2 regions of the Lactobacillus sp. W8093 genome follow, and region 2 is predicted to be linked to the other one. Evidence: a T-box and tRNA genes for the amino acid it is inferred to sense, from the RefSeq annotation. Region 2 holds a T-box; the other holds one or more tRNA genes.
The links. A T-box is a leader RNA that pairs with one kind of tRNA and senses whether it is charged. The one in region 2 lies ahead of leuS (leucine--tRNA ligase), so its partner is inferred to be a tRNA-Leu.
Positions count from the first base shown of each region.

Region 1: it has a tRNA-Leu gene. The T-box ahead of leuS (leucine--tRNA ligase) is inferred to sense a tRNA for this amino acid. The anticodon was not compared.

Region 1 is NZ_JACFRL010000012.1:16,391-37,475, reverse strand. It holds gene H3T47_RS08450 (amino acid ABC transporter ATP-binding protein) at 1-394, shown strand, start outside; gene H3T47_RS08445 (glutamate ABC transporter substrate-binding protein) at 406-1,221, shown strand; gene H3T47_RS08440 (amino acid ABC transporter permease) at 1,218-1,856, shown strand; gene H3T47_RS08435 (amino acid ABC transporter permease) at 1,873-2,526, shown strand; gene H3T47_RS08430 (ClbS/DfsB family four-helix bundle protein) at 2,696-3,235, shown strand; gene H3T47_RS08425 (CPBP family intramembrane glutamic endopeptidase) at 3,438-4,178, opposite strand; gene H3T47_RS08420 (aldo/keto reductase) at 4,472-5,320, shown strand; gene H3T47_RS08415 (CPBP family intramembrane glutamic endopeptidase) at 5,357-6,010, opposite strand; gene H3T47_RS08410 (CDP-glycerol glycerophosphotransferase family protein) at 6,220-7,362, shown strand; gene H3T47_RS08405 (oligosaccharide flippase family protein) at 7,373-8,803, shown strand; gene H3T47_RS08400 (glycosyltransferase family 32 protein) at 8,806-9,504, shown strand; gene H3T47_RS08395 (SprT family protein) at 9,506-9,979, shown strand; gene H3T47_RS08390 (MarR family winged helix-turn-helix transcriptional regulator) at 10,078-10,761, shown strand; gene H3T47_RS08385 (ABC transporter ATP-binding protein) at 10,839-12,590, shown strand; tRNA gene H3T47_RS08380 (tRNA-Leu) at 12,664-12,749, shown strand; gene H3T47_RS08375 (glycoside hydrolase family 73 protein) at 12,915-13,562, shown strand; gene pcrA (DNA helicase PcrA) at 13,642-15,885, shown strand; gene ligA (NAD-dependent DNA ligase LigA) at 15,930-17,945, shown strand; gene H3T47_RS08360 (CamS family sex pheromone protein) at 17,959-19,098, shown strand; gene gatC (Asp-tRNA(Asn)/Glu-tRNA(Gln) amidotransferase subunit GatC) at 19,113-19,415, shown strand; gene gatA (Asp-tRNA(Asn)/Glu-tRNA(Gln) amidotransferase subunit GatA) at 19,415-20,854, shown strand; gene gatB (Asp-tRNA(Asn)/Glu-tRNA(Gln) amidotransferase subunit GatB) at 20,858-21,085, shown strand, end outside.
Region 2 is NZ_JACFRL010000007.1:81,557-90,699, forward strand. It holds gene H3T47_RS06105 (PspC domain-containing protein) at 1-96, shown strand, start outside; gene H3T47_RS06110 (polysaccharide biosynthesis protein) at 219-1,862, opposite strand; gene leuS (leucine--tRNA ligase) at 1,958-4,372, opposite strand; T-box leader at 4,408-4,600, opposite strand; gene H3T47_RS06120 (phosphatase PAP2 family protein) at 4,657-5,319, shown strand; gene H3T47_RS06125 (cupin domain-containing protein) at 5,369-5,857, opposite strand; gene H3T47_RS06130 (tyrosine-protein phosphatase) at 6,146-6,892, opposite strand; gene H3T47_RS06135 (MDR family MFS transporter) at 7,034-8,488, opposite strand; gene metK (methionine adenosyltransferase) at 8,518-9,143, opposite strand, start outside.

The sequences.
Region 1 (21,085 bases), on a different contig from region 2:
TAAAAAACAGGCTTTAGACTTACTTGATATGGTTGGACTGCGGAAATGGGCACATAATATGCCGTCACAGATTTCCGGTGGTCAAAAGCAGCGTGTCGCGATAGCGCGGACCTTGGCAATGAAGCCAAAGCTTATTTTATATGATGAACCAACCTCTGCTCTTGACCCGGAAATGATTGATGACGTTTTACAAGTTATGAAACGAGTTACTAATGAAAGTGGAATGACTTCACTAATTGTTACTCACGAAATGGGCTTTGCCAAAGAGGTAGCTAACAGAGTTATCTTTATGGATCAAGGTCGGATTGTTGAGGATGACGATAGCGAGAGCTTCTTTAAACAGCCTAAGACGGAGCGGGCACAACAATTTTTGAGTAAAATCATTTCTCACTAAGGAGGCCAATCATGAAAAAGAAATTTTGGCTACTTCCTTTATTAGCATGTATTTTAATGTTAACCGGCTGTGGTAAAAGCGTTAATGATCAATCCGTTTTAAAAAATGCTAAGCAATCTAATACTATTGTTTGGGGTGTTAAAGGTGACGTTAAGCTTTTTGGCTTAATTGATGTTAAAGACGGACAGCAAAAGGGCTTTGATGTTGATATGGCTAAACATATTACCAAACATATTTTGGGACCTAGTGGCAAGGCAGAGTTTGTCACTACTACCTCTCAATCCAGAATCCCACTGTTAAAGAATGGTAATGTCGACGCCGTAATTGCCACTATGTCAATTACGCCAGAACGTAAAAAGATTATTTCTTTTTCAAAATCATACTTTGATGCCGGTCAATCTCTGTTAGTTCCTAAAAACTCTCCAATTAAGAGTACCAAGGATCTAAATGGTAAGACAGTTATCGGTGTTGTGGGTGCCAACTCGGTTGCAAACATTAAAAAGGTAGCTCCTAAAGCAAAAGTGATCGAATTGCAGGATTACGCTCAAGCAATGAATGCATTGAAGTCACATCAAGGAGATGCTCTAACTACTGATAACGGGATTTTATTTGGTTTAGCGGTGCAAAATCCGGGCTACGAAGTTCGTGGCGGTACCTTTACTGTTGAACCATACGGTGTTGCGGTTAATAAGGGACAAACCTCATTTACTGAAGCTGTAGACAAGGCAGTTCTTGAAATGCAGCATAACGGTGAATACAATCGCTTAATTAAAAAGTGGTTTGGCGATGTTCCAGGATTTAAGTATAAGGAGCTGTATCGCCGATGATTAATATTTTTTCAAAATTCAGCACCCAGCTGTTTATTGGCTTGGGCTGGACAGTATTATCCAGTGTAATTGCTCTATTTTTCAGTTTAATAATTGGAACAATTTTTGCAATTATGGAAGTTGTTCCAAGTAAAGTAATGCGTGTAATTGGGCATGCTTATGTGGAAATTATGCGTAACATTCCTTTGCTTGTAATTACTATGTTTTTCTATTTAGTAATTCCTATGTATGTGGTCAAAATAAATGGTTTTACTGCGGGAACTATTGGCTTAACACTTTACACTTCCGCTTTTATTGCAGAAACAATTCGGTCAGGAATTCAATCTGTTTCTGGCGGACAAATGGAGGGTGCGCGGTCAACTGGCATGACTTATTGGCAGGCAATGCGTTACATTATTTTACCTCAGGCATTTAAAATAGTCATTCCACCATTAGGTAACCAGTTTGTTAACTTGGTTAAAAATTCATCGGTTTTAGCTTTTGTGGCTGGATTCGATTTAATGTATCAGGCAAACTCAATTGCATCTACTACCTTTGATACCATTAACAGTTATTTGGTTGTAGGGGTTTTATACCTAATAGTGACATTGCCGCTTAGCTATTATATGCGACACTTAGAAAAGAAATTAGGTTAAAAGGAGGTACTAGAAAATGCAAAATTGGATTAATGCCTTTTCATGGCTTAATGTGCGCTTTTTGTTAATGGGCCTCTGGGTAACTATTTACATATCTGTAATTTCAGTTGTTTTAAGTTTTATTATTGGTTCAATTTTAGGAATAATCAGATACACTAAAATTAAGTATCTTTCGGCTTTTGTAGGTTTTATTATTGATATTATTCGAAATATTCCTTTGCTGTTGATTATCTTCTTTACTTATTTTGGCTTACCGAACTTTGGTTTAAGACCAGAGACAATCCCTGCGGCAATAATAGCGATGACGGTATTTGAATCTTGTATGATTGCTGAAATTGTGCGTTCAGGTATTCAATCAGTTTCTATCGGGCAAATGGAAGGTGCACGGTCAACTGGCATGTCTTTTGTTCAAGCGCTCTGGCATGTGGTTCTACCTCAAGCTTATAAAAACATGATTCCGACAATTATCAGTCAGTTTGTTTCTCTGATTAAGGATACTTCACTTGCGACGATCATTGTTGTGCCGGAAATGATGCAACATGCGCAGGTGATTTATGGGCAAAATGCAAACTACATCTTACCGATGTTTGCTGCTTTGGCAGTCCTGTATTTTGTTGTGTGCTTTACATTATCAATTATTGGTAGTGCTATTGGTAAGCATTTATCGTAAATTAATAAGAATAAAATGCGTAATACTACAATTTAGTATTATGCTTTTTTTATTACCAAGTTGTCTTTGCATAATTAGTGCAAATTAATAAAATTTTTCCAAGAAATAAATACTCTATGCTAAAATGATAAAAGTTGAAAAAATTGGGATTTTAATAAAGGGTAAAAATATGCCACGACCAAAAACAAAAACAGAATTGATTGAAGCTAGTAATTCTTCATATCAAAAGATTGTTGATTTGATTGCTAATCTTCCTGAAGAAGCACGGTCTGAAGACTTTAACTTCGACACGAGCAAACTAAAAGAAGCTCACTGGAAGCGAGATCATAATGTGCGCGACGTATTGGTCCATTTATATGAATGGCAAAGGTTGCTGTTAGACTGGATTAAAAATAATCAATCTGGTAAAGAGCAGGATTTCTTGCCGGCAGGGTATAATTGGCGCAATTATGGTGAAATGAACCAGCAATTTTGGCAAAAACACCAAACTACTTCTTTGCCAGAGGCAGAAAAGTTATTAGCTCAAAGCCATAAAGAAACAATGAAATTGCTAGACACTTTTTCTGAAGAGCAACTTTTTCAAAAGAAAGTTTTTCCGTGGACTGGAAATAATGCTTTAGCTACATACTTTATTGCGAACACTTCTAGTCATTATGACTGGGCGTTAAAGAAATTGCGTAAATTTCAGCGTTCATTAAAGAAAAAATAAGATCAAGCCGTTAGCATGTGGTGCTAGCGGCTTTTTTATTTGGTTGTAATTCTATTAAAAATAAGCATTTGACATTTGATTTCTTAATAGATAATGTTGCATTAAATATCAAGCTTGCTGGTTAAATTTCCGAATAAATAAAAAATCATAACTGCCACTTTAATTAGCAGTTATGATATAAACTAAAAGCAAGTTTTAGTAATTATTTTGTTACCAGTAGCAACATTAAAAAAGCTAAAGTGTCAAATAGAAAGTGAACTAAAAAGCTCACCCACATGTTGTTTGTTTTGATAAAAGCCCAGTTTAATACTAAACGTGTGAATGCTAACCCCAAGATAACATAGCCTAAATTATAATCATAAGTAGATAAGTGTAGTAATGAAAAAATTAAAGCCGAGGCGATATTGCCCCAGAGTAACGGATGGGGCCAGTGTATTGCACTAACTAATTGCGTGACTGCTAAAAGCGGCATGATTGCTAAGAATTCTTCGCCCATAATTTGAATTGCACTGCTAAAGCGCTGATAGATAAAGATTAGCCAAACATTGGGGGTGTTCATTGTCAGTCCGGCAGCGGCATTACCTGACACCGAGCCAAATAGCTTTTGCGAAACCATTCCTGATAAAACAGAAACTATGTAAGCAAAAATAAAGAAAATTAATACCCACAGCCATTCTTTAGCGTGAGGAATATGAAAAAGTTCATGCCATTTTCGTCCAGTAGCAATTTGTACACCGATAATTTGAATTAGTAAAAAGACAGTTACTACCAAAATTTGAAAACCGGCGGCTACTAAAGTAGGATGATTTTCATCAAAAACTAAAAACTCCGGTACTTGTATACCAGGCATGATCAAGCAACAATAGGCTATTACATTTGCCAGTAGTATTATCAACCATTTTTGTCCAGATAATTTATCTGAATTTTTGAAATTATTTACCATTATAATTTACCTCTTTAAGTTTGATTTTATACTGATAATAAATAAAAAACAATTACTCCGCTTTCACATAAAAAGACATTATCAAGTAAGTAAAGTGGCGTCACATTAAAAGAGAGATGTATAGGCATTATACGGGACATATTCGCGCATAAAGCAGGCGAGTGGTGTTACAATTGGTTCTAGCAGGTATAAATGTTTAGAATATGTTTTATTATAATGTAAATCATGTACCTACATATCATCAGTTATATATACACAAATAAAGTTGGGTGTTGTTCATAAGGAGGTTTCTTATGAAAAGTGTCACAATTAACGACCAAGTTCTGCCAGCACTAGGTATTGGCACTTGGGAAATGGGAGATGATCCAGAAGTACAAGATGAGGAGATAAAAGCTATCCGTGCTGGTCTTGATGCTGGATTAAAGGTAATTGATACCGCCGAAATGTATGGCAATGGGCGTTCTGAATTACTGGTAGGCAAGGCTATAAAAAACTATCAGCGCTCTGATATCTTCTTAATTTCCAAAGTGCTGCCACAGAATGCTTCTGCAAAGAGAATGCGTCAAAGTTTGACTGCAAGTTTGCAGAGACTTCAAACCGATTATCTGGATTTATATCTTTATCATTGGCGGGGCATGGTCCCTTTAACAGAAACCGTGGCAGAACTGCAGTCTTTACAAGATGAAGGTCTTATTCGCTCTTGGGGCGTATCAAACTTTGATATTGCTGATATGCAAGAATTATGGCAACTGCCACATGGTAAAAACTGCGCGGTTAATGAGGATCTTTATAATTTAGAAACCAGAGGAATTGAGTTTAGTTTGCTTCCGTGGCAAAAAAAGCATCGTGTTCCTCTCATAGCTTATAGTCCGCTAGGTCGTGGACCCAAGATGGGTAGCACCATGATGCAAAATCAGGCTGTCATAGAAGTAGCGGCTGAGCATCATGCCAGTGCATACCAGATTTTGTTAGCTTGGGTAATGCAACAGGACGAAACATTAGCCATTCCAAAAAGCAGTAGTTCAACTCACCTGTTATCAAATATGAAAGCTTTGGATATTGAATTGTCTGCTGCAGATTTACAGGAGTTAGAACATGCTTATCCTAAGCCGGATCATAAGGAACCATTAGCTATTTATTAAGAAAAAGACAGTGAATATTCACTGTCTTTTTTGTTTTTAAAAAATCGTCACGATTATGTCCCAAAGCATATGATAAACAATCGGAACCCAGATGTTTTTGCTTCTGATAAATAGCAGCCCGAATATCAAGCCCAAAATAAAAACACTGATAAAACCACCCGAGGTAAAATTAGCTACCAAAGTATGGGTCTGATACCAAATTGGCAAATGAATACACAAAAAGAGTAAATTGTTAACGATGAGAGCCAGCCAAGTTGACATTTTCTTAAGCAGAGCATTTAAAAGCCAACCGCGAAACACTAATTCTTCAGTAATTCCAACCACTAAAAATTTATCAATGAAATCACTGGCTCTAAAATTAGGATTAATTTTAAAACCGCCGTTTTCAAAGTAAAGTATAATAGCCAAATAGGTTACCATAATAAAGATACCAACTAAATATGGCGATGGCTTAAAACGATTTTTGAATAGTTGGGGATACCCGATTTTGAGTTGATGAGAATATTTTTTAATTAAAATAAATGCCGGGATACTCCAAGTAAGTAATTTGACTGATGAACTTAGTAAAACCTGTGCTAAAGTGTTGCTGGTATAACTCCAATATGCGAGTTCTTCAATCGTCCACCAAATGTAAAAGATGACGAGATATATTACTATAACTTTGTTAGAAACGGAATTTTTGGTGTTCATTTTTTTCCTTTGTTTAAGCTCTATTTAACATTTCATATTCTAATAGTAAATAATAGATTTGCAAACTGCTTTTTGTTACCAGAATGAACGTTTTTGAAGTTTTACTGAGTGATAATCATTAAAAAACAGAAAAATAAAGCAAAAAAGCTTGAGTTCTCTCAGGCTTTTTCTGTACTCTTATAATGAATAAGAATTTGGGAAGTTAAATAATGAAAAATATTTTATTTCGGCTATATCTCAATTTAATGAGAATCGGAGCTAAACTTACAAGGATCAAGGAAAATAAGGTGGTAATTTTGAATGGTGCCGGCCGTTCCGGGTCTAACGGCTATCTGTTTGCCAAATATTTAAGACAGCACCATCCGGAATATGATGTTGCTTTGGTGGAACCTTGGCCATCCTCACATTTACCACTTAAAACATGGAGACAAATTGGTGCAGCAAAATACATTTTTACGACACACCAACCGTTTAAAATTCACCGTAAGCAAATTAGCATCCAGTTTTGGCATGGTATTCCACTCAAGAGAATGGGCATCATGGCTAATAATACTGATTATAAAACTGATGAGCGCAATGCCAGATTATGGCGGCGAAATGCCGATATGGTTTGTTCCAGTTCTGATTTCTATGAAACTCTGATGAGTGCGTGCACTGGTATTGAAACCAATAAGTATCGCCAAGTTGGCTTTCCCCGTCTTGACGCCTTAACCAGACCGGCAGTGACGAAAAAAGAACTTTTACAGCAATTATTTGGCCAAGATGATGTTCAGGCACAAATTGGAATTTTCATGCCCACATTTCGCTATGAAATGGCGGATGAAGAAATTATGAATCGCATTAAGGACGGTAATTTTTTGGCATTACCCGATTTTGATGTGGAAAAGCTGAATGCCAGTTTAAAGGCCAAAAACCAATTTTTAATTGTTAAATTGCATCCCTACGAAATGCGTTTATTCAAAAAGCAGCACAGTCATTTTTCAAATATCAGTTTTCTTAACAACGATTTTTTGTACCAGCATGACTATGATTTGTACGAATTGCTGGGCAGCACTGATTTTCTGATTACTGACTTTTCTTCAATTTATTTTGACTATCTCAATTTGAATAAGCCTATTGTTTTTATAACCGCGTATCTTGAGCAATATGAAAAAACTCGAGGGCTGCTATTTGGACCATTTAAAGAGGTGGTTCCCGGTAAATGTGTTAATACGCAAACGCAATTATTAGAAGCAGTTGCTGCTCCAGACCATTACCAAGCTAAAAGACAATATTGGCGCAATTTAACCAATGAGGTGCAGTCTGCTTCATATTGTGAGCAGGTTTTCACTTTAATGACAAAAAAATACTAGAGGGAGAATTGTGAAAAGAACTTTTTTAAATATTCTATATAATGCGGTTTACCAAATATTTCTAGTATTAGTACCTTTAATAACGGTTCCTTATCTTTCTAGAATTCTGGGTCCTAAAACTTACGGTATTTACAGCAATGTTAACAACATTGTGCAGTTTTTGATGATTTTTTGTACGCTTTCTGTCTCCTATATTGGAATGCGGACAATTTCTCAAATCAGGGCCTTTGGCAATCAGCAAGATTTGACTAAGGCATTCTGGGGCTTATGGTATTTTCAAGCAATTGCCGGAATTGTAACTATTGGTATTTTAATTGCTGTGACCAGCTTTTTTAAGATTAAGTACGGTCAATATTTATTGTTAATGGTGCCATATCTGATTTCAGCTCAAGTAGATATTTCCTGGTTTTTTCAGGGATTGGCAGATTTCGGCCGGGTAGTTTTGAAAAATACTGCTGTTAAATTAGTATCTGTTTTTTTAATCTTACTATTAGTAAAAAATCCGGGTGACTTGTGGAAATACATGTTGATTATGTCAGTTTCTACAATGCTAGGATCGTTTGTTTTTTGGTTTGACATTCACCGCTATGTTGGTGGACCCGTCAAGCATTTTTATCAATACCGCGCAACTGTTAAAGCAATCATTACCCTTTTAATTCCGCAAATTGCCACCCAAATTTATACCTCGCTTGATAAACCGATATTAGGACTGTTTCAAAATTCGACCCAAGTTGCTTATTATGATAATTCGCAACGAATTTCCAATATGGTTTTAGGAATTGTTACCAGTATCTCTTTAGTCATCATGCCTAAAATGGCGGGTGAAGGTAAAAAAGAACAAAGGGTCATTTTAAAAAAGTCTTTGGAAGCAACCGTGATGCTGGGAACATTGTTTGCAGTCATCATAATGGCTAATACTAAAGAATTTGTGCCCTTCTTTTTTGGTCATAAATTTATTCCTATGACCCCGCTGATGTTTTTCTTTGCGTTGACAATCATTATGATTCCTACAGGCGGGGTATTTGCCAATCAATTTGCACTTGCTAATCACCGAGATCGTGACTATGCTATTCCAGTGATAGTCGGCGCTGTGTTAGAAGTGGTATTGAGCTACTTTCTAGATCAGCTTTACGGCGCCACGGGGGCAATGATTGCGATCTTAATCACCGAGTTCATTGTATTAGTCTTGCGTTTATGGATAGTTCGCGATGGCTATGATTTTAAATACTCTTTTCGTGAAATTCCCAAATATTTTATAATTGCTATTATTGTTTTAGCAGTCGGGCTCTTTTTACCACAAATGTTTGCATCTGCTTTTCTTAATATGTTATTCAAATCAATTATTATGTTTGTTTTGTACATTGCTTTGATGTTTTTGTTTAAACTTGATTTTAACCAAGACATAATATTGTTATTGAAAAAGTTTTTTACTCGAGGTTAGTTATGATTCCGAAAATAATTCATTATGTATGGGTAGGCGGCAATCCCAAACCCAAGAATATTCAGCGCTGTATGAAAACTTGGTCAAAACATTTGCAAGACTATCAGATTATTGAGTGGAATGAGCATAATTTTGACATTCACGAAAATAAATATGTTGAGCAGGCTTATCAAGCAAAAAAATGGGCATTTGTTTCCGACTATATCAGGGCTAAGGCCGTTTACGAAATGGGCGGCATTTATATGGATACTGATGTCTTGGTGCTGGATGATTTGCATGATTTATTAAATAATAAGGCATTTGTTGGCTTTGAAAATAAAGAGAATCCGTTTACGGCAGTCTTTGGAGCTGAAAAGGGACATCCTCTCATTCAGGACATGCTTTCTTATTATGATGACCGCAATTTTACCTTTGATAAGCAAGACCAACTGGCAGGTGTTAATACGGTTTCTATGTCTGATATTTTAAAAAATAAGTATGGTGCCCAACCAAATAACCAAGAGCAGGAGTTGCAAGCAGGAATCCATGTTTATCCTGATGGTATTCTTTGTAATCCGTCAGCACAATCAAAAACTATTCATGTGTTTACCGGCACGTGGATGGAAGGTGCTAAACCTTTAAAAAGAAAATTGGTTACGGCTCTTAAAGTCAGGATTAAGACTAAAAAAGAGGCAGCTCTTTATGCCAAACTTTTCAGATAATATGACTGCAGCAGAATTGCAAAATTTAGTGGAGCAAGTTTCTCTCAGGTATTTTGGCAGGCAATTTAACCACCAAGTAAAAATTAATTACCGGATGACCACAACCGGTGGTCGCTATCATTTAGACGATCATCATATTGAGATTAACGCCCATTTTTTAGCACCGCAATATTTCCGGGAATTGATTGGCATTATTAAACACGAATTAACCCATTATCACTTGCATTTAAGTCATCAAGGCTACCGTCATCAAGATCAAGATTTTAAAACTTTGCTTAGTGCAGTAGGAGGCTCGCGCTATGCACCGGATATTGGCTTAAAAAGGACTAGGAAAGCAAAATATTTATATGTTTGCACCAAATGCGGCCAAGAGTTTTTACGTGTCCGGCGGCTTAACTTGCGGCGCTTTGCCTGTGGCAGATGCGGGGGAAAATTAAAATTGTTGAAGCAGAATTTAGCCATTAATTTACACTAAAAATCTTTTGCTATAATTTGACTTTTTGTTAGGTACCAAACTATAATGAAATTATAAATATTAGGTACCTAACTTTTTTAATTTAAAGGAGATTAATTATGAGTGAATTAAGTGATGATTTAATGAGACAGCTTCATTACATAATGCGTGCCAGTCGTTATTATTTATATCAGAACAAGGGACCAATATCAGGGCAAAAACGGGTTTTAGCTGTCTTAAAACTTGAAGATGGCTTATCGCAAAATTACTTAGCGGAGATTCTGGCTCTTAAACCGGGTTCTCTTGCTGAATTATTGAAAAAAATGGAACTAAAAGGCGATATTACCCGTAAAACTGATGACCAAGATAAAAGGGTAAAACGGGTTTATTTAACTGATTCTGGAAGAGAAAAGGCTAACAAATTAAAGCTGTGGGTAGATAAGCGGGATACCGAACCATTTTTTGCTGGTCTAACAGAGGAAGAACAGAAGCAACTAAGACAATTATTAGAAAAAATAAGCAATAATTGGGATGACGATTTCAAAGAAAAAATGGGGGAAATGGTTGATCCGGCAGACTGCATGGCAAAGTTTAAGAAATGGTGTAAATATGCGGCAGATCATGATTGTTCTAAAGAGGAGCTACATAAAATGTGTAAACATATGCCAAAACACCATCATTGTCGCCCTGATTTTGATATGGATGATGATTGTGTGCGGAATTATTGTAGATTTGTTAAAATGCGCAAATACAACCGCGACTTTTACCCTAAATGCTGGCATAATGAAAATGAAGATTTATAATTAGAAAATAAAAAGTTTTTCAATAGATAATTGAAAGACTTTTTATTTAGTCTAAATTCAGAAAGCCGGTATCCTAGATGGCATTCAAGTCACGACAAGATAAAAAGCAAATGGTTAAACTTAGTGATTTTTTAGAACTCTTAAAAAGCTTAAACGTTAAAAAATCATTATTTGCACTCGGATTAATACTTAGTTTAATTACCAGTGTTGCTAATTTGGCTTTGCCTTTGCTGACTAAGGTGCTGGTAGACACAAGCAAATGGGATAGTTTTAATTATTCAAGTTTAATAATTATTATCGTTGTTTTTGTTTTGCAGTTAATTCTGGGAACTTTGGGCGGCTATGTTTTGCGTTATTTTGGCGAGAGCGTAGTTAAGAGTTTGCGTGAACGCCTTTGGGAGCATTTGCTTAAACTGCCAGTGACTTATTTTGATGAAAACAAAGTCGGCGAAAGCAGCTCTCGGCTAGTGAATGATACGGGAATTATTAAAGACTTACTGGCCTCACAATTTCCCAATTTTATTACCGGTGCTATTCAGCTTTTATTTTCACTAATTATCTTGGTAGTCATGGATTGGCAAATGGCAACACTCATGTTTACGGTCGTGCCCATTGTGGTAATCATTTTACTACCAGTGGGGCGCATAATGGTGCGTTTAGGACGCAAGCTGCAATCAGCAACTGCCGAGTTTAATGGCGCTGTCAGTGAAAAACTATCCGAAGTCCGTTTGATAAAATCCAGTAATGGTGAAGAGTGCGAACAAAAAGCGGGCAATAAAATGATCCAAAGAATCTTTGGCATCGGGGTGCTCGACGCGCGGGTCGAAGCTGTATTGCAGCCAATTATCATGACCTTGATGATGGCTGCCTTCGCTGGTATTTTAGCTTTTGGCATTATTAGAGTGGGTCAAGGCTCATTAACAAGTGGTTCATTAGTGGCTTTTCTGCTTTATTTATTTAATGTAATTGCACCGGTTGCCAATTTTGCAACTTTCTTTTCTCAAATTCAAAAGGCTTTAGGATCAACCGAACGTATTCAGGCAATTTTAAAGATTAAGCCTGAACAAAATTTGTCGCATCAAAGTTGCGATTTAACTAATAAAACTCTCACTGCTCAAAAAGTTAGTTTTAGTTACAAAAAAGGTGAACCGGTTTTACAATCAATTTCATTTACTGCTAAACCTAACTCGGTAATCGCTTTTGTAGGACCAAGTGGCGGCGGTAAATCTACCATTTTTTCTTTATTAGAGCGTTTCTACCAACCGGCTAGCGGTCAATTTACTATTGCAGGCCAAAATATTCAGGATATTGATTTGGTTAACTGGCGTAACCAAATAGGGTATGTTTCACAAAACAGTGCAATATTTTCTGGAACAATCCGTGATAATTTGGTTTATGGGTTAAATCAAAAATTAACTGACGATGAGCTGTGGCATGGACTTGCTCTGGCTTATGCTGATCATTTTGTGCGGGCATTTCCTGACCAAATGGAAACTGAAATTGGCGAACGAGGAATTAAACTATCAGGCGGACAAAAGCAGCGCTTAGCTATTGCCCGTGCCTTTTTAAGAAATCCTAAAATATTGATGCTGGATGAAGCTACTGCCAGCCTTGATTCAGAATCAGAGGGCAAAGTACAGCAGGCACTTGACAAATTGATGGTCAACCGCACCACGTTGGTCATTGCTCACAGGCTCGCTACAATTGTTAATGCCGACCAAATTTATTTTGTTGAGCATGGTAGAATAACAGGTCACGGTACTCACCATGAATTGATGCAAAATCACAGCCTGTATGCCCGGTATGTCAATGAGCAAATGGTAAATTAAACCATTTTTAGCTAAAATGAGTAAGAAAAGTCTTGTGTTAAAGTTAATTTTGGGTTATAGTATTGAATGTGTTGCGGGCATGGCGGAATGGCAGACGCGCAAGACTAAGGATCTTGTGATCGTTTTTAGATCGTGGAAGTTCGAGTCTTCTTGCCCGCATAAAACTTATTGGAGCTGAAGCTCCTTTTTTTGTGCCCTAATTTAAAGAACCAAAGAAAGTATAATTTTTACTATTTTTATTTTAAAAATTAATTACATTGCATAATTTACAGCCAATAGAGGTTATACTTAATTAAGAGAATTTTTTAAAGCAAGGGAAAATCTATGGCGAGAAAACGAAAAAGCAGAAAATTATCTAACACAGCGATCATTATCCGCACGTTTATTATTTTATTTGCACTTATTGTTGCGTTTGCAGCTTTTCGCTATTATCGTCGTCAGGCAATTCAGTCAGAGCAAATTAGACAAGAGCAACTTGCTCGCGAAGAAGCCAGACAAAAAATAATCAGGCAGCATAAAGCTTTTATTAGGGAGATTGGACCAATAGCCAAGGAAGTTGATAAGTCCTTTGATTTATTACCCAGCATTACAATAGCTCAAGCTTGTCTTGAAAGCGATTATGGCAAAAGTGACCTTTCGCAAAAATATAATAATTTATTTGGTGTCAAGGGCAATAATCCCAATACTTCGGCTGTTTTAAAAACTAAAGAATTTGAAAAGGGTAAGTGGATTATCGTTAAAGCCCGCTTTCAAATTTATGACTCTTATGAGGCTTCTATCAGGGCCCATGCGCGGCTGTTTCAAAAAGGCACCAGCTGGGATGCTAACCAATACAGTCATGTTTTAGCTGCCAAAAATTATCGGGCACAGGCACGCGCTTTGGTTAAAGACGGCTATGCCACTGACCCTAATTATGCTGATAAATTAATCAAATTAATTGAAGAATACAACCTTGACCGTTTTGACAAATAGAGTGCAATCAACTCCAAAGATGGTCATGATTTTTGGTACAATAAAATAGTTATAAATTTTCGGGGTGAAAGGATTCAGAATGAACACAGAATCAATTTTGACAGGATTAAATCCACAACAAAAAAAGGCAGTTAAGATTACGGAAGGACCATTATTGGTTGTTGCAGGAGCCGGTTCTGGCAAAACATCTGTGTTAACTCGCCGAATTGCCTATTTGGTTGCTGAAAAAGAGGTTGCGCCCTGGAATATTTTAGCCATTACTTTCACTAATAAAGCAGCTAGTGAAATGAGACAAAGAGAACAGAAATTACTGGGTGCCCGTGCCGATAGCATTTGGATGTCTACTTTTCATGCTCTTTGTGTACGTATCTTAAGGCGGGATGCTGAAAAAATCGGCTATACTGGTAATTTTTCAATTGCTGATTCTGCAGAGCAGCTTACGTTGATTAAGCACATTGAAAAAGAGCAAAATATTAACCCGAAGATGTATGAACCTAGAAGAGTCTTAGCGGCAATTTCTAACGGAAAGAATGATTTGCTCACGCCAGATGCCTATGCAGCTAGTGCGGCTTCACCTTTTGAAAAGATAACTGCAAGGGTATATCGGGAATACCAGAGACGCTTAAAGCACGATCAAATTATGGATTTTGATGATTTGATTATGCAGACTTTGGTTTTATTCAAGAGCGATAGTACGGTTTTACATTATTATCAAAACAAGTTTCGCTACATCTTGGTAGATGAGTATCAGGATACTAATCAAGCCCAATACGAGTTATGTCACGCACTGGCAGCCCAATACAAAAATATTTGTGTTGTGGGCGATGCTGATCAGTCTATCTATGGATGGCGCGGCGCTAATATGGAAAATATTATGAATTTTGAGCAGGACTATCGTGATGCCGGTGTTCAAACAGTTAAGCTTGAACAAAATTATCGCTCAACAGGTCATATTTTAGCAGCTGCGAATGCGGTTATTAAGAATAACAGTCACCGCAAGGCTAAGAACTTGTGGACTGATCAAGGTGAGGGTGCCAAAGTAACATATTATCGTGCTCAAAGCGGCGATGATGAAGCCCATTTTATTATTGCTAAAATTCAGGAAGAAGTTAAAACTAAAAAGCGGTCTTACAATGATTTTGCGGTTTTATACCGTACAAATGCGCAATCCAGAACTGTAGAAGAGTCTTTTGTAAAGTCAAATGTGCCCTATCAAATAGTTGGTGGTCATAAATTCTATGATAGAAAAGAAATTATGGACATTATGGCTTATTTGAAGCTGGTAGCTAATCCGAGTGACACAATGAGTTTTAACCGGATTATTAATACTCCCAAAAGAGGTATTGGACCAGTGAGCGTACGCCGCTTTTTGGATTTTGCCCAAGAAAATAATTTGACGCTTCTCGAAGCGTTTAATCATCTAAATATGTCGGGAGTTTCACCTCGCGCCGCCGCCAAATTAAGCGACTTCGGAGCTAAATTACGTGATGCAATTAGTTATGCTGCAGGTCATAGCGTTACCGGTCTAACTGAAAAAGTCTTGCAGGATTTTGGTTATACAGCTGCGCTTAAGGCTGAACATACTATTGAGGCTGAAACCAGACTGGAAAACCTTGATGAATTTCTATCGGTAACAAAGCGTTTTGATGATGAATATGAAGAAAGTGCTGCAGATGACAACGCACTTAGCGATTTTTTAGCTGAAGTGTCTCTTTTAAGTGATCAAGATGATTTGGCCAATAATGATGATCAAGTAGCATTGATGACCTTGCATGCGGCAAAAGGGTTGGAATTTCCAGTGGTCTTTTTAGTCGGAATGGAAGACGGGCTCTTTCCTTTGTCAAGGTCTTTAATGGAAGACGACCAGCTGGAAGAAGAAAGACGACTGGCCTATGTTGGCATTACCAGGGCTAAACAAGAGTTGTTTTTAACTAACGCATATTCACGGATGATGTACGGGCGGATGCAAAATAACCTGCCTTCAAGATTTTTGGCAGAAATTGATCAAGAAGATTTGAACACCGAAAATTCTGTGCCAATTGACTTAACTAGTACCAATTTTCAAACTACAACAGCACCATTTGCTAATAGTGATGAGCGTGCTCGAGCACAGGTATATACACCCAAAGTCAAACCATCTGGAGCCGTTGGCGCCGAGAAGAAGGGCTGGAACGTTGGAGACCAAGTTGAACATAAAGCTTGGGGTAAAGGCGTTGTCACCAAAGTTAACGGTAAAGGTGAAGATATGGAGCTCGATATTGCATTTAGTGGTAAAGGAATCAAACGGCTTCTTGCAGCATTTGCACCAATTAAAAAGGTATAATAAAAATAGAAGTTTAAATATATTTTTTAATCGGGAGGAAGAAAATGGCTGATTTAACTCTTGATGAAGCCAGAAAAGAAGTTGCTGCGCTGAGAGATAAGTTGGACGAATGGGCCAACGCGTATTACACCAAGGATACCCCAGAGGTAGAAGATAATGTGTATGACAAAAATTATAATCGCTTAGTTCAATTAGAGCAGGAATTTCCTCAGCTGGTGTCGCAAGATTCCATAACGCAAAAAGTCGGTGGACAAATTGACAACCAGTTCACCAAAGTAACCCATGAGATTCCAATGCTTTCAATGGGCGACGTCTTTTCTAAAGAAGAACTCCAAGAATTTGATAATCGTGTTCGAAAACAAATTGGTCATGAAGTTGCTTATAATGTGGAATTAAAAATCGATGGCTTATCGATTGCGTTAGAATACACTGATGGTAAATTAACTAGGGCATCTACTAGAGGTAACGGTCAAGTCGGTGAAGATGTTACTCCCAATGCCAAATTTATTTCAGATATTCCGCAAACCCTACCAGAAAAATTGACCACAGAAGTTCGTGGTGAGTGCTATATGGGTAAAGAGCCTTTTGCTAAACTTAATGCTGAACGCGACGAAAAAGGTGAATCGGTTTTTGCCAACCCCCGTAACGCTGCTGCTGGTTCTTTACGGCAACTGGATGCAAGTATCACTAAGCACCGGCATTTAAGTACATTTATTTATACTTGGGTTAATCCACCGCAAGAAATCACAAGCCAGCATCAGGCAATTGAGAAAATGACCCAGCTGGGTTTTCATACTAATCAAACTGGTCGAAGAATTGCTAAAATGTCTGAAATCTTCGCTTTTATTGATGAATATACGGTAAAGAGAAATTCTCTGGATTATGGTATTGATGGGATCGTCTTAAAGGTTGATGCTCTGAATTTACAACAAGATTTGGGTAATACGGTCAAAGTACCACGTTGGGAAATAGCTTATAAATTTCCGCCGGAGGAGCAACAAACAGTGGTTCATGAAATTAAGTGGACAGTTGGTCGTACAGGTGTCGTAACGCCGACTGCAATCATGGATCCGGTGCAACTTGCTGGTACAACTGTTTCACATGCTGTTTTGCATAACGCCGATTTATTACAGCAAAAGGATGTTCGCATTGGGGACACCGTTATGTTGCACAAAGCGGGCGATATTATTCCTGAAATTTCAGAAGTAGTTTTGGCTAAAAGACCTAAGGATGCACAACCATATCCTATTCCTACTTCTTGTCCATCCTGTGGTGAAAAATTAATTCACTTAAAAGATGAAGTGGCGCTGCGGTGTGTTAATCCTTCTTGCCCAGCACAAATTGAGGAAGGTATTACCCACTTTGCCTCCAGGCCCGCAATGAATATTGATGGTTTGGGACCAAAAATTGTCAGACAGTTAATTAAAAATGATCTGGTCCATAATGTAGCTGATTTGTATCATTTACAAGCTGCAGACTTAGAAAAATTAGATCATTTCAAAGACAAAGCGATTAGCAACTTATTGAATGCGATTAATAACTCAAAGAGTAATTCTGTTGAATTGCTACTGACGGGATTAGGCATTGATCATGTTGGCGCCAAAGCTGCTCGTTTGATAGCACAAAAGTTTAAAAATATGGCAAAGATTATGTCAGCAGACGTGCAAGAAGTAGCTTCAATCGCTACAATAGGCATGACAATTGCAGAATCTTTGACTACCTATTTTGCCCAAAATGAAGTGGTGGAATTAGTTAACGAACTTAAAGCCAGTGGGGTTAATATGGATTATTTGGGTAAAAGCCCTGAAGCTGTAGCGGCAGCTATTCCTGATAACGATTTTAAAGGTAAAACCGTTGTTTTGACTGGTACTCTGGCACACTATACCAGAAGTCAATTTACTCAGAAGTTACAATCCCTTGGCGCAAAAGTAACTGGTTCTGTTTCTGGTAAAACTGATTATGTTATCTATGGTCAAGATGCTGGTTCCAAGTTTACAAAAGCACAGAAGCTAGGCGTGCAATTATTGACTGAAGAAGAAGCGATTGCCAAAGTTAAATAAAGGAACGTTTAAAGTGAAAAAATACTTGCAAATATTAGCACTTCTGGGAACATCGCTCTGTTTGACGGCATGTGGAAATTTAAAAAATTCCGACTTGGCCAACAACGCGAAAACTTCTTCAAATTCTAATGCAAAAAGTTATCAAACTACTGAAACAGGTAATAATGGCTATACTGTTTTGCTCAAAAATGGGCATTATGTTACAAGTCCGATAGCTGGTCTGACTGCAACTAATAATAATAATTCAGTTGATTCACGCGAGCTGGAGCGCGGTTTAGTAGATATTTCTAAAGGCGTCTATTCAACTAATTCTTATGTTTTCCAAGAAGGACAGTACATCACTGCCAATATGGCAAATGAGTGGCTTGGTCGAAAATCTAAAAACAATCCAAGTGGACTTAATCCTGAAGCAGGGACTAAGAAAAATTATCGGCCCTATTATCTAGAAGAAATTTTTGAACAGGATTATTTAACAGGTTCTGGTCCGAATTATCATATTGGTGGCATTAGTATTGGCTTGGCAATTAACTCAATTGACTACTACCAAAAGGTAAAGGATGGCCCCGAATATCAAGCTGAAATTTCCCGTTCTCAGCAAAAGCAATTTGGTCAACAAGCAGCCGAAAAAATTGTCTCCCGCCTGCGCAAGAAAAAGGCTTTAAAAAAAGTTCCAATTACTGTAGGTCTTTTTGCTAAAGAAAGTAAAGACTCATTAGTAGCAGGAACTTACTTTTTAAGCGGGACAGCGGTTGCCAATAGTAGTAAAATAACTAAATGGAAAACTATTGATACGCAAGCAGAAGTATTGCCTACGGTTGGCAATAAAAAAGCAATCAACAGCAGTGATGCCTCAAGCTTCAATAGTTTCAAGGAATCTATTCAAAATTATTTCCCTAACGTTAGCGGGGTAACGGCAACATTACGCTACGAGAATGGTAAATTAGCTCAGGAAAACATTTCAATTACTACTCAATTTTATGGGTATGAACAAATTCAAAGTTTTACTAGGTTAGTGTTATCAACCGCAAAGAAATATCTGGCAAATAATGTGCCGATTGAAATCAAAATTGGCTCTGTTAGTGATATTCAAGCACTAGTTGCTAAGGAAACGGGAGATAGTGGTTATCAAGTTCATATTTATGGTGGCGAATAAGGAGGTATATTTGCGTGAAAATCACAGAAGATACAATTAAGCACGTTGCGGTTTTGTCGCGACTTGAAATTGATGAAAAAGATATTGCGAAAGTAACTGAACAGATGAGTTCGATTATCAATATGGCTGATCAATTATCTGAAGTTAATACTGATGGAGTTAAAGAAACTGTTCAAGTTGTTGATCGCGATACTGTTTTCAGAGAAGATAAGCCGGAACACTGGCAAGACAGAGATGAATTAATGAAAAATGTTCCTGACCAAGCCAATGGCTTCATTAAGGTGCCTGTAATTATTAATAAGGATGAGGACGAGTAATGAATTATTTAAATGAAGATATAGACTCTTTGAATAAAAAACTTGCCCAAAACACTTTGTCAGCTGACAAATTAGCGCAAGATACAGTTGAAAATATTAAAAAAACTGATGACAAGTTAAATGCTTGGATCACAATCCAAGATGATGCTAAACCAGCAAATGACTTGGATTTTGAGCATAATAAATTAGCAGGTATTCCAATCGCCATTAAAGATAATATTATTACTAAAGGCGTTAAGACTACTGCCGCTAGTCATATTTTGGATAATTACATTCCAGTTTATGACGCAACAGTAATTGAAAGATTGAAAAAAGCGCAAGTGACTTTTGTGGGTAAAACCAATATGGATGAATTTGCGATGGGTTCATCTACGGAACACTCTTATTTTGGTATAACTCACAATCCGTGGAATTTAGATAAAGTGCCAGGTGGCTCCTCTGGTGGTTCAGCAGTCGCAGTTGCTTCAGGTCAAGTAGTTGCCGCCTTAGGTTCTGACACTGGTGGTTCAATTAGACAACCTTCTGCATTTAATGGTATTTTCGGTATCAAGCCAACCTATGGTCGGGTTTCACGTTGGGGTCTAATAGCATTTGGCTCGTCTTTAGATGAGATTGGCGTCATGAGTAAGCGTGCCAAAACTTCTGCTCAAGTCTTAAATGTTATTGCCGGTAGTGATGGTCATGATTCGACCTTGTCAACTAGGGCAGTTCCTGACTTTACCAAATACATTGGTCAAGATGTCAAGGGATTACGCGTAGCAGTAGTAAAAGAATATATGGCTGCCGTTGATGGTGATATGCGTGCAGCTATCCAAGAACAAATCGATGCTTTGGAAAAAGCAGGCGCAATTATCAGTGAAGTATCGTTACCTTTAACTAAGTACGTTGTTCCAGATTATTACATCATTGCTTCAAGTGAGGCTTCATCGAATTTGCAAAGATTTGATGGTATTCGTTACGGTTATCGTGCTCAAGATACTAAGAATTTATTAGATGTTTACGTTAAGTCACGTTCAGAGGGCTTTGGTGAAGAAGTAAAAAGACGAATTATGCTCGGCTCTTTTGCACTTTCAGCTGGTTCTTATGATCGTTTCTTTAGACAAGCTTCTAAGGTCAGAACGCTGATTTGTGAAGAATTCGATAAAATCTTTGCTGAAAATGACGTTATTGTGGGACCAACTACTACCACACCTGCTTTTGGTATTGGCAGTGAGATTTCTGATCCAATTAAAATGTATAACAACGATATCTTGACAATTTCCGCAAACTTAGCTGGAATTCCAGCTGCCAGTGTTCCTGCTGGATTAGTAGACGGTATGCCTGTTGGTCTGCAAATTATGGCTAAAAGATTTGATGAAGGCAGCATCTTCCAAGTGGCTGACTTTATTGAACGTACTAACAAGTTTTATGAAAAAACACCAACTGGAATGGAGGATTAACTGATGAATTTTAAATCAACAATTGGGTTCGAGGTTCACTTTGAATTAAAAACTAAAAGTAAGATTTTTTCACCTTCGCCAGTAAGTTATGGTGCCAAGCCCAACACAGAAACTAATGTCATTGATTGGGCAATGCCGGGTGTTTTGCCATACGTTAACAAAGATGTTTACCGTTTAGGCATCATGGTTGCTTTGGCAACCCATTCACATATTTTACCGACTACACATTTT
Region 2 (9,143 bases):
ATTGCGGGTTTACTTTTATATCTGGTCGCTGCAATTGTAATGCCTGACAAAAATCGTCATGATGATACTCCTGCGGGTGAATTTCACCACCGTTAACATTGAGATTTAAAAATTTATCTAGTACAATATAGTTCCTTGGCAAGGGCGCGCAGAAATGTTTTTAAACCATTTTTGCAAACAAAGAGCGTTATTATCAAATATGATAATAACGCTCTTTTTTATGCATGAATATGCAATTTTTCTAAAAGAGGTACGATCTTTTCTCCTAAAATCTTTTGTGCAAGTTCAGATTTTATTGCAGCAAAGGCGTAAAATAAACATCCAGCAATTACTGAAAGCAGGACAATTACTAACGATTGCAAACTACTCTTTGGACTTAAGAAAAGTTCTAATGCCCTTTCTAAAGCTAAGACTAATATGAACATCATTACTGAAAAGGCGGTAATGCCAATAAAACGCCTTCTAGTCCGATTTTGATTAAAATTATAGCCGATTTTAAGATGCTTCAGCGCCATAAAGATAATTACCAACATGCCCAAGTTAGTTGCCAGCAGAGGTCCATAAACTTTAAAGAGATAAATCATTGGATATTGCATCAGAATTTTGATAATTAGCCCTAAAACCAAATATTTTATTGCCAACGTATTTTCTGATAAGCCCTGTAAAATAGCCATCAATACAGTAAATAACCCCAAAGAAATAGCAGTAAAAGAAGAAAGGTACAGTACATTTGAACCTAATTGGTCGTAGCCATAAAAAATAGTGTAAACCGGGGTAGAAATTGCTGCCATCCCAAAAGCAGCCGGTATCATGACAAATAAGAACAAATCTAATGTATTACCTATTTGATCCGAAATTGCGTGAAAATCATGTTTCGTATGAGCTGCTGATAATAGCGGTATTGCAGTTACTGCCATCGCACTAGCTAAAGACACAATAATCATGATCAACTTATTAGCATTAAGTGCAAACAAAGCATACCAAGTTTCAATAGTATTGTTGCTTGCAGTAATTAAATTAGCAATCATTGGATGGAAAGTATATTGATCTACGAGATAGAAAAGCTGAATGCCGGCATCAATAATAATAAATGGAATAGCTTGGGCGATGATTTCAACAAATAAGGCCGAAGTTGAAACCTGAATTTCATTGTCGGAATTTTCTACCAATTCGTCAAGCATGGTTTTTCTGGAAAACAAAAACCACGCTAAAATAGCAATACCAAAAATCGCACCAATTGCAGCTGCAAAGTTGGACTGCACTACAGCATCCACAAAATTGCCGTGCTGCACCTGCATAATCACGTATGCAGTCAGCAGCATCCAAATAACACGGGCTAGCTGCTCGACAAACTGGGAAATTGCAGACGGCATCATATCTTCATAGCCCTGAAAATAACCCCTCATGATGCTCAATACAGGAATAATTAAAATGGCATACGATAGGCTGCGCATTACTTTTACCTGTCTAGGATCAACTTGGGCACCGTTAGAGGCTAAAAAAGGCGAAGCAAGGTACATGATCCCTGCTGAAATAATTCCTAAAATCACCATAAGAATTAGGCCGCGATGAAACAGTTTACGACCAACGCCATATTCATTAAGTGCATTATATTTTGCTACCTGCTTGGCAACAGCACCAGGAATTCCCGCAGTAGAAATTAAGATAAAAATACTGTAGATGTTGTAACTTCTTGCAGTCAGAGCGTTAGCAATATTACCGTAAGGTGACATCCAATAAAACCACGGAATTATATAGAGGGCACCTAAAATACGTGAAGTAATAGACCCAAAAGTCATCCACGCACTGCCTTTAATAAAAGTGTTTTGCGTATTTTGTTCTGCTGAATTATTTTCTCTCATTAATATTCCCTAAATCTTATTTACTAACTATATTATTGTGAATGAAAAAAGGCAATTAACAACAAATATACTTTGCACTTTAGGAAAAATTAACTTTATTTGGCTACAATATTGACTATTTTATTAGGTACAACAATGACTTTTTTAATTTCTTTGCCGCTTAAGAATTTTTGAACGTGAGGTAAGGACAAAGCTTGCTTCTTAACTTCTTCTTGAGCCATATCCTTTGCAGCTTTAAAGTTTCCTCGTAACTTACCATTGACTTGAACCATTATTTCAACAGTAGTTTCTACCAACTTAGCTGGATCATAGGATGGCCATTTGGCAAATGTAACTGATTCTTCGTGACCAAAGATTTGCCAAATTTCTTCCATCATGTGAGGAGCAATCGGAGCTAAAAGCGTAATAAAGCCTTCTGCATATTCTTTAGGAATTGTTTTAGCCTTTTGAGCAGCATTAATAAAGACCATCAATTGTGAAATTGCCGTATTAAAGTGCAGATCATCAAAATCTTCGGTAACTTTTTTAACAGTTTCGTTATAAATTTTATCTAAAGTACCATCATTTTCGTCAACGATATTTTCTTGAGGTATTGACTTTAAGTCCAAATCGTTAACAAATAAGCGCCAAACTCTGTCTAAAAATTTCTTTGTAGAAGCTGGACCGTTATCATCCCAATCGATCGAAGCATCAAGCGGTCCCATAAACATTTCATACATTCTCAGGCTATCCGCACCATACTCGTCAATCACATCATCCGGGTTAACAACATTGCCCTTTGATTTAGACATTTTGTCATGATCCTTCAGAATAAGACCCTGATTGTAAAGTCTTTGGAAAGGTTCCTCATTTGGTACAACACCCAAGTCATAAAGGACCATATTCCAAAATCTAGCATAAAGCAGGTGTCTAACGGCATGTTCAGCACCACCAATATATAGGTCAACCGGCATCCATTTCTGCAACAATTCATAATCAGCCAGTTTATTATCATTGTGCGGGTCAACAAAGCGTAAGAAGTACCAAGAAGACCCAGCCCAATTTGGCATAGTATTCGTTTCACGTTTACCTTTGCGGCCATTCTTGTCAACTACATTTACCCAATCCTTCAAGTTAACCAATGGACTTTCAGGAGTACCTGATGGTTTGATATCAGTAGCATGAGGCAAAACAAGTGGCAGTTCATCTTCGGGAACTAAAGTTGTTTCTCCATCTTCCCAGTGAATTACAGGAATTGGTTCACCCCAGTAACGCTGACGACTGAACTCCCAGTCACGCAATTTGTAATTAACCTTTTGTTCTCCAGCGTGATGTTCTTCTAGCCAAGCCACAATTTTTTTCTTGGCATCTTCAATATTAAGACCATTTAAGAAATCGGAATTAATGTGCGGACCTTCACCGGTATATGCTTCTTGAGCAATATCTCCACCCTTGATTACAGCCTTAATAGGCAAATTGAATTTCCGAGCGAACTCATAATCACGCGTATCATGGGCCGGTACAGCCATTACCGCGCCAGTACCATAGCTAGCAAGAACATAGTCAGCAATCCAAATCGGAATTTCCTCGTTATTTACTGGATTAATTGCATAAGCCCCAGTGAACACACCGGTTTTGGTTTTGTTTAAATCTGTTCTTTCAAGGTCGGACTTAGATTCAATTTGTTTAATATAAGCGTTAACTTCATCTTTATGACCAGCAGTCATAATTTTTTGAACTAATTTATTTTCAGGTGCTAAAACTGCATAAGTTGCCCCAAAAAGAGTGTCTGGACGCGTACTGAAAACGTCAAAGGTCTCTGTAGAATCTTTAACTTTAAAAGTGATTTGGGCACCTACCGAGCGGCCAATCCAGTTTCTTTGCATCTCCTTAATATTTTCTGGCCAATCAAGATTGTCTAAACCTGCTAGCAGCCGATCAGCATATTTGGTAATTCTAAGCATCCACTGCTTCATATTACGACGATATATCGGGTAACCTCCACGTTCAGTCTTACCGTCTACTATATCTTCATTAGCGACAACAGTGCCTAAATCAGGTGACCAATTAACTGGCGCTTCTGCTTCATAAGCCAAGCCGTTTTTATACATTTGTTCAAATGTCCATTGCGTCCACTTGTAGTATTTGGGATCGCAGGTTGCCAGCTCTCTATTCCAATCGTAAGAAAAACCCAATTTATTAAGTTGTCTTTTAAAATTAGCAATGTTTTCCTTAGTAACAACAGCTGGATCCTGACCAGTCTGCAGCGCATACTGCTCGGTTGGCAAACCAAACGCATCCCACCCCATTGGGTGAAGAACATTATAGCCCTGACTCCGTTTCATCCGTGCAACAATGTCAGTTGCTGTGTAACCTTCAGGGTGCCCAACATGCAACCCTTTACCAGATGGAAAAGGAAACATGTCTAGAACATAATAATTTTTCTTTTTAGAATCAGTGCTAGTTTTAAATGTTTGATTTTTTTCCCAATAATCCTGCCACTTTTTTTCAACGACTTTGTGATTGTACATATTTTCACCTCATAAAAAAAGCCCTATGAAACAATTCATAGGACGAATAATCGCGGTACCACCTAAGTTCCACACTAAAAAGTGTGACACTCACGCCCCTTAACGCGGATAGCAAACGATAGACTTGTCTTCAGGCTCAGTTCATAACTTGTTTTTCAAGTCTTGCATCAACCGACTCTTCTCTATAGAAAAACAAAATTACTACTAATTCCTGATCTTTCCTTTTTGACCAATAATGATTATAATTTACCACAAATGCTAAAAAAAACAAGGGGAGAAAGTTTTTGAACAAAACAATTCAAACAAAAAGAGATACCATAATACCCGCCACCATATTCTTAATTTTATATGCTGCATGGGCAATTCTAGTTGCTTCAGAAAACCAGTTTATTCATGAATTTGACCGGACTGTAATTAATATTATCTGCAACAATAATCCAATACTTATCAAATTTGCTACTGTTTTTACTAATCTGGGCAATACGAATGTGATTATGGTCGAAACCATTTTGCTGGTAATCGTCTTAGCAGTTTTTAAAAAGTTTGCCTATGCGTTTTTTACAGCCGGAACGATGATTGCTGCCAACGGTTATAATTGGATTATTAAACATGCTATTGCTCGTCACAGGCCTTTCACACATCATCTAGTTGCAGCACACGGTTATAGTTTTCCTTCTGGACACTCGGTTGGCAGTGCTACTTTATTTGGAATTTTAATTGTTTTAACAATTTTATTAATCAAAAATAAAGCGGCCAAATATGTGTTATGCATTGTTTGGGCCTGCTTTCCCATATTAATCGGATATACAAGGATTTTTAGCCACGTACACTATCCTTCAGATGTAGTTGGCGGCTTTTTAGAAGGGATTGCATTCTTACTAATCGGCTACTCCTTCTTATATCACTATTATTTAGAAATGCGCGCACAAGAAAACAGTTTAGTTTAAAACAAAAAGTTCAAACTTTTAGTAGTTTGAACTTTTTTTGTAGTCAGAATTAATCTTGAGCTAGACGGTCAATGACGTCTTTATATTCTGGATACTTCTTTAACAAATCTGCTTTTTTAAGCAGCTCAAAATCGTGATAATCAAAGCCGGGAGAAACAACACAGCTTACTAGGCAAAAGCTGTCAGGCTCGGTCACTTCCGAAGCAAAGATAGTATATTTTGGCACCCTAAACTGCAGACATTCACATTGCGCAACATTTTTTCCTAATTTAACCGCATAATATTTGCCCTCAGGCGAAATGCAGTGAATAGTAATTGCCTGACCATCGTGATAATACCACATCTCATCATGATTTAAACGGTGAAAATGAGAGCAATTCTTATCATCGAGTAAAAAATAAATTGAGGTGTAGTAGAAACGTTCTCCCTTGCTATCTTCGTCATAAAATTGCTTATCACTGGTATAAACTTGTCTGAACCAGCCACCTTCTTGATGGGGTTCAAGATTGAGACTTTTGATATATTCGTCGCGTTGCATTTTTTCTCCTTTATTCAAATTCTTGTTAGTTTTAATATCATACTAACTAAATTTAGCGCATTTTAGCTGCAAAGTCAGCTATTAAGTTGAATTTATTAGCAAAAATCAACTTGATAAAAGTTTTACTTAGTTATTTATTTTAATGATGAACATTTTATAAACTTTTAACTACAAATAAGAAGAAATATTTAATTTAGTAATTATAGTTTTACCGGTATTTTTACCTTCATATATTAATTACTTATTTAAAGTTAAACGCTGCATTGAGCATCTTTTTAAAATTGTGACCTACACTAAATAAATTTGGCGCATCTTATCTTTAAAATCAGCTGGTAAATTCAGTCCTTGCATAAGATAATTGTCAAAATCACCAAAGTTGCGCTTGATAGTAGCAAAATATCTTTCTAAATAAGCTTTTTTTACGGTTAGTGCAACCGCAACCTCATCTAGCTGCGCACTAGTTAAATGATCTTGCAAGTAGTCTAAAATTTCTTGATTTTCTTGTTTACGTGCCGGAATAGTTTCAAGGTAGTCCGCATAAATTTCCTCATCACTGACTCCTAAAGTTTTTAATATGAGAGCTGCTGCTACGCCAGTCCTGTCCTTGCCCGCAAAACAGTGAAATGCTGTTGGAGTGGGATCATTGATTAAAGTCAACAAAAATTGCCGATAACCTGTTTGTGCAGACTTCTCCATTACCAGTTCTTCATAAGTAGTTAACATATCTTCTTCCGCGCTATAACTACCAGAAATAATCGTTTCCACACTGGCTTGATTGACTTGAGCATCCTTTAACACATCAATTACCACGTAGTCTAGACCTGACCACAAGAAATCTGGAAATTGTTTGCGTTCATCCTGCCCTCTAAAATCGAAAACACGTTTAATTTGATATTTATCTTGTAGTTGCTCCTTTTGAAATGGGGTTAAATTATATAATTGACCACACCGAAAAAGCAGGTCATCTCTAACCTTTTTTCCTCCAGCACCGACATGTCCGCCTAAAGAACGCCAATTGGTAATTTGCCTTTCCATGCTATACTTCCTATCTGTAAATTTTTTGATATCGTCTATTATAATTTTTAGAAAGCGACTTTTCTACTATAGAGAAAAGTTAAATAAATAAAAAAACTGCTGATTTGGTTACCAGCAGGTTTTACTCAATATTTATTTTAGTTAGCTATTTTTTTGTTGTTTTTTATAAATGCAGTTAAAAATAATTGAAATTATAATTGCTATTAGAGAAACGCAGTAAACACCTTTTAAAGCGCTAAAGAGCACTCCTCTTAATTGTGGAATTAAGTTAGCGGCAAGCTCCTTTGCTTTAACTGAAGAAACAATTTTGTTCATCATTGATTGAGTTAAATTAGGACGATGAGCAAGTTGGTTTGCAACAATGGTGTTAAAGGTAATACCAAAAATTGAAACCATCATGGTTTGCCCTAAATACCGCATCAAAGTGTTAAAAGAAGTAGCAACACCGATATTTTCTTTTGAAACCAGCACCTGTGAGCGAACCTGTGATGCGGTTAAAACGCCACCAAAGGAAAAGCCATTTAATGTGGCAATCACACAGAATACCCAAAATGGCGTGTGTATCGGCACAATTAGCAACATGCAATCTGCTATTAAAAGAATGGTTAATAGTCCGAAGAAGGTTTTTCTTACGCCCCAGCGGCTAAGCATACCACCAATTAAGAATGAGCCAACTACCCACATTACTGAACTTGGCGTTACGGCAAAACCGGCTACAGTAGCTGAAGTACCGTTAATTCCCTGCATCCAGGTTGGTATGTAAAATTCAAAACCAATAACTACCCCTGCGATAAGCAGTGTAATCATATTGACGGCTAAGAACTCCCTGCCTTTGAGCATTGAAAGGGGCATTATAGGGTCTTCTGCGCGTTTTTCTTCATAGTAGAACACAATTGCACTAATAATGATTAAAGCAACTAGAGCAGCCAGCATAAGCGGCTTAATTGTCCCTAGATCCTGCAGTGTAAACATTAAGGTCAGAAGTAAAACTATTAACCAAAATGTTCCTTTAACATCAAGTTTGCTTTTCTTCTTATTCTTTGGTTCCTTAAGGAAAAAGATAATTAACAATAGGGCAATAATGCCAATTGGCACATTAATGTAGAAAACCCAGTGCCAAGAAAGATTTTGGACAATAAACCCACCAAGCAGTGGTGCAATAACTGATGCTACACCCCAGAAACCGGAATTAAGACCTAACATCTTGGTTCTTTTTTCCAAGCTGTATAAATCGGCGATAATGGTCATTGCCACCGGTTGAACAGCTCCAGAGCCTAACCCCTGAATAACACGGAATAAAATTAGTTCAACCATATTTTGTGCTTGACCACAAAGCGCTGAACCAATCACAAAAAGTGCTATTCCTAATAAAAAGATTGGTTTACGACCGAAACTGTCTGCCAATTTACCGTATAAAGGAGTCGATACAGCAGTCATAAACAAAAATATGGAAACAACCCAATTCATGATTTCTAATCCATTCAGATCAGAAACAATTGTCGGCATTGCTGTAGAAACGATTGTACCTTCAATGGCGGTCATAAACGTCGTCATAAAAATCGCAATCATTACTATTCGTATATTTGTCTTCTTCACAATCACAACCCCTTCATTAGCTGATAAAACTATTTATTTTCGTGAACAAAGTTTAAAAGTTCTTGAACTTTATCGGTTTTTTCCCATGGTAAATCAATATCGGTTCTGCCAAAGTGACCGTAAGCCGCGGTCTGTTCGTAAATTGGTCGCCTTAAATTAAGCATTTTAATGATCCCAGCCGGGCGCAAATCAAATATTTTACGTACTGCCTTAGTCAATAAATCATCACTAACTCTGCCAGTTCCGGCAGTATTAATCATGACTGAAACAGGGTGAGCAACTCCAATTGCGTACGCAAGCTGAACTTCACAGCGATCAGCTAGATCCGCAGCAACAATATTTTTAGCAACATATCTGGCAGCATAACTAGCACTACGATCAACTTTCGTAGGATCTTTACCTGAAAATGCACCGCCACCATGGCGAGCATAACCCCCATAGGTATCAACGATTATCTTACGTCCAGTTAGGCCTGAATCGCCTTTAGGTCCACCAATAACAAAGCGGCCAGAAGGATTAATCAGAAACTTCGTCTTTTCATCCAAGTATTTAGCTGGAATAACTTTTTTAATCACCAAATCGATCATTGCTTGACGGATTTCTTCGTTTGAAACCTGATCATCGGTTTGCGTTGAAATAACCACAGTGTCAACTC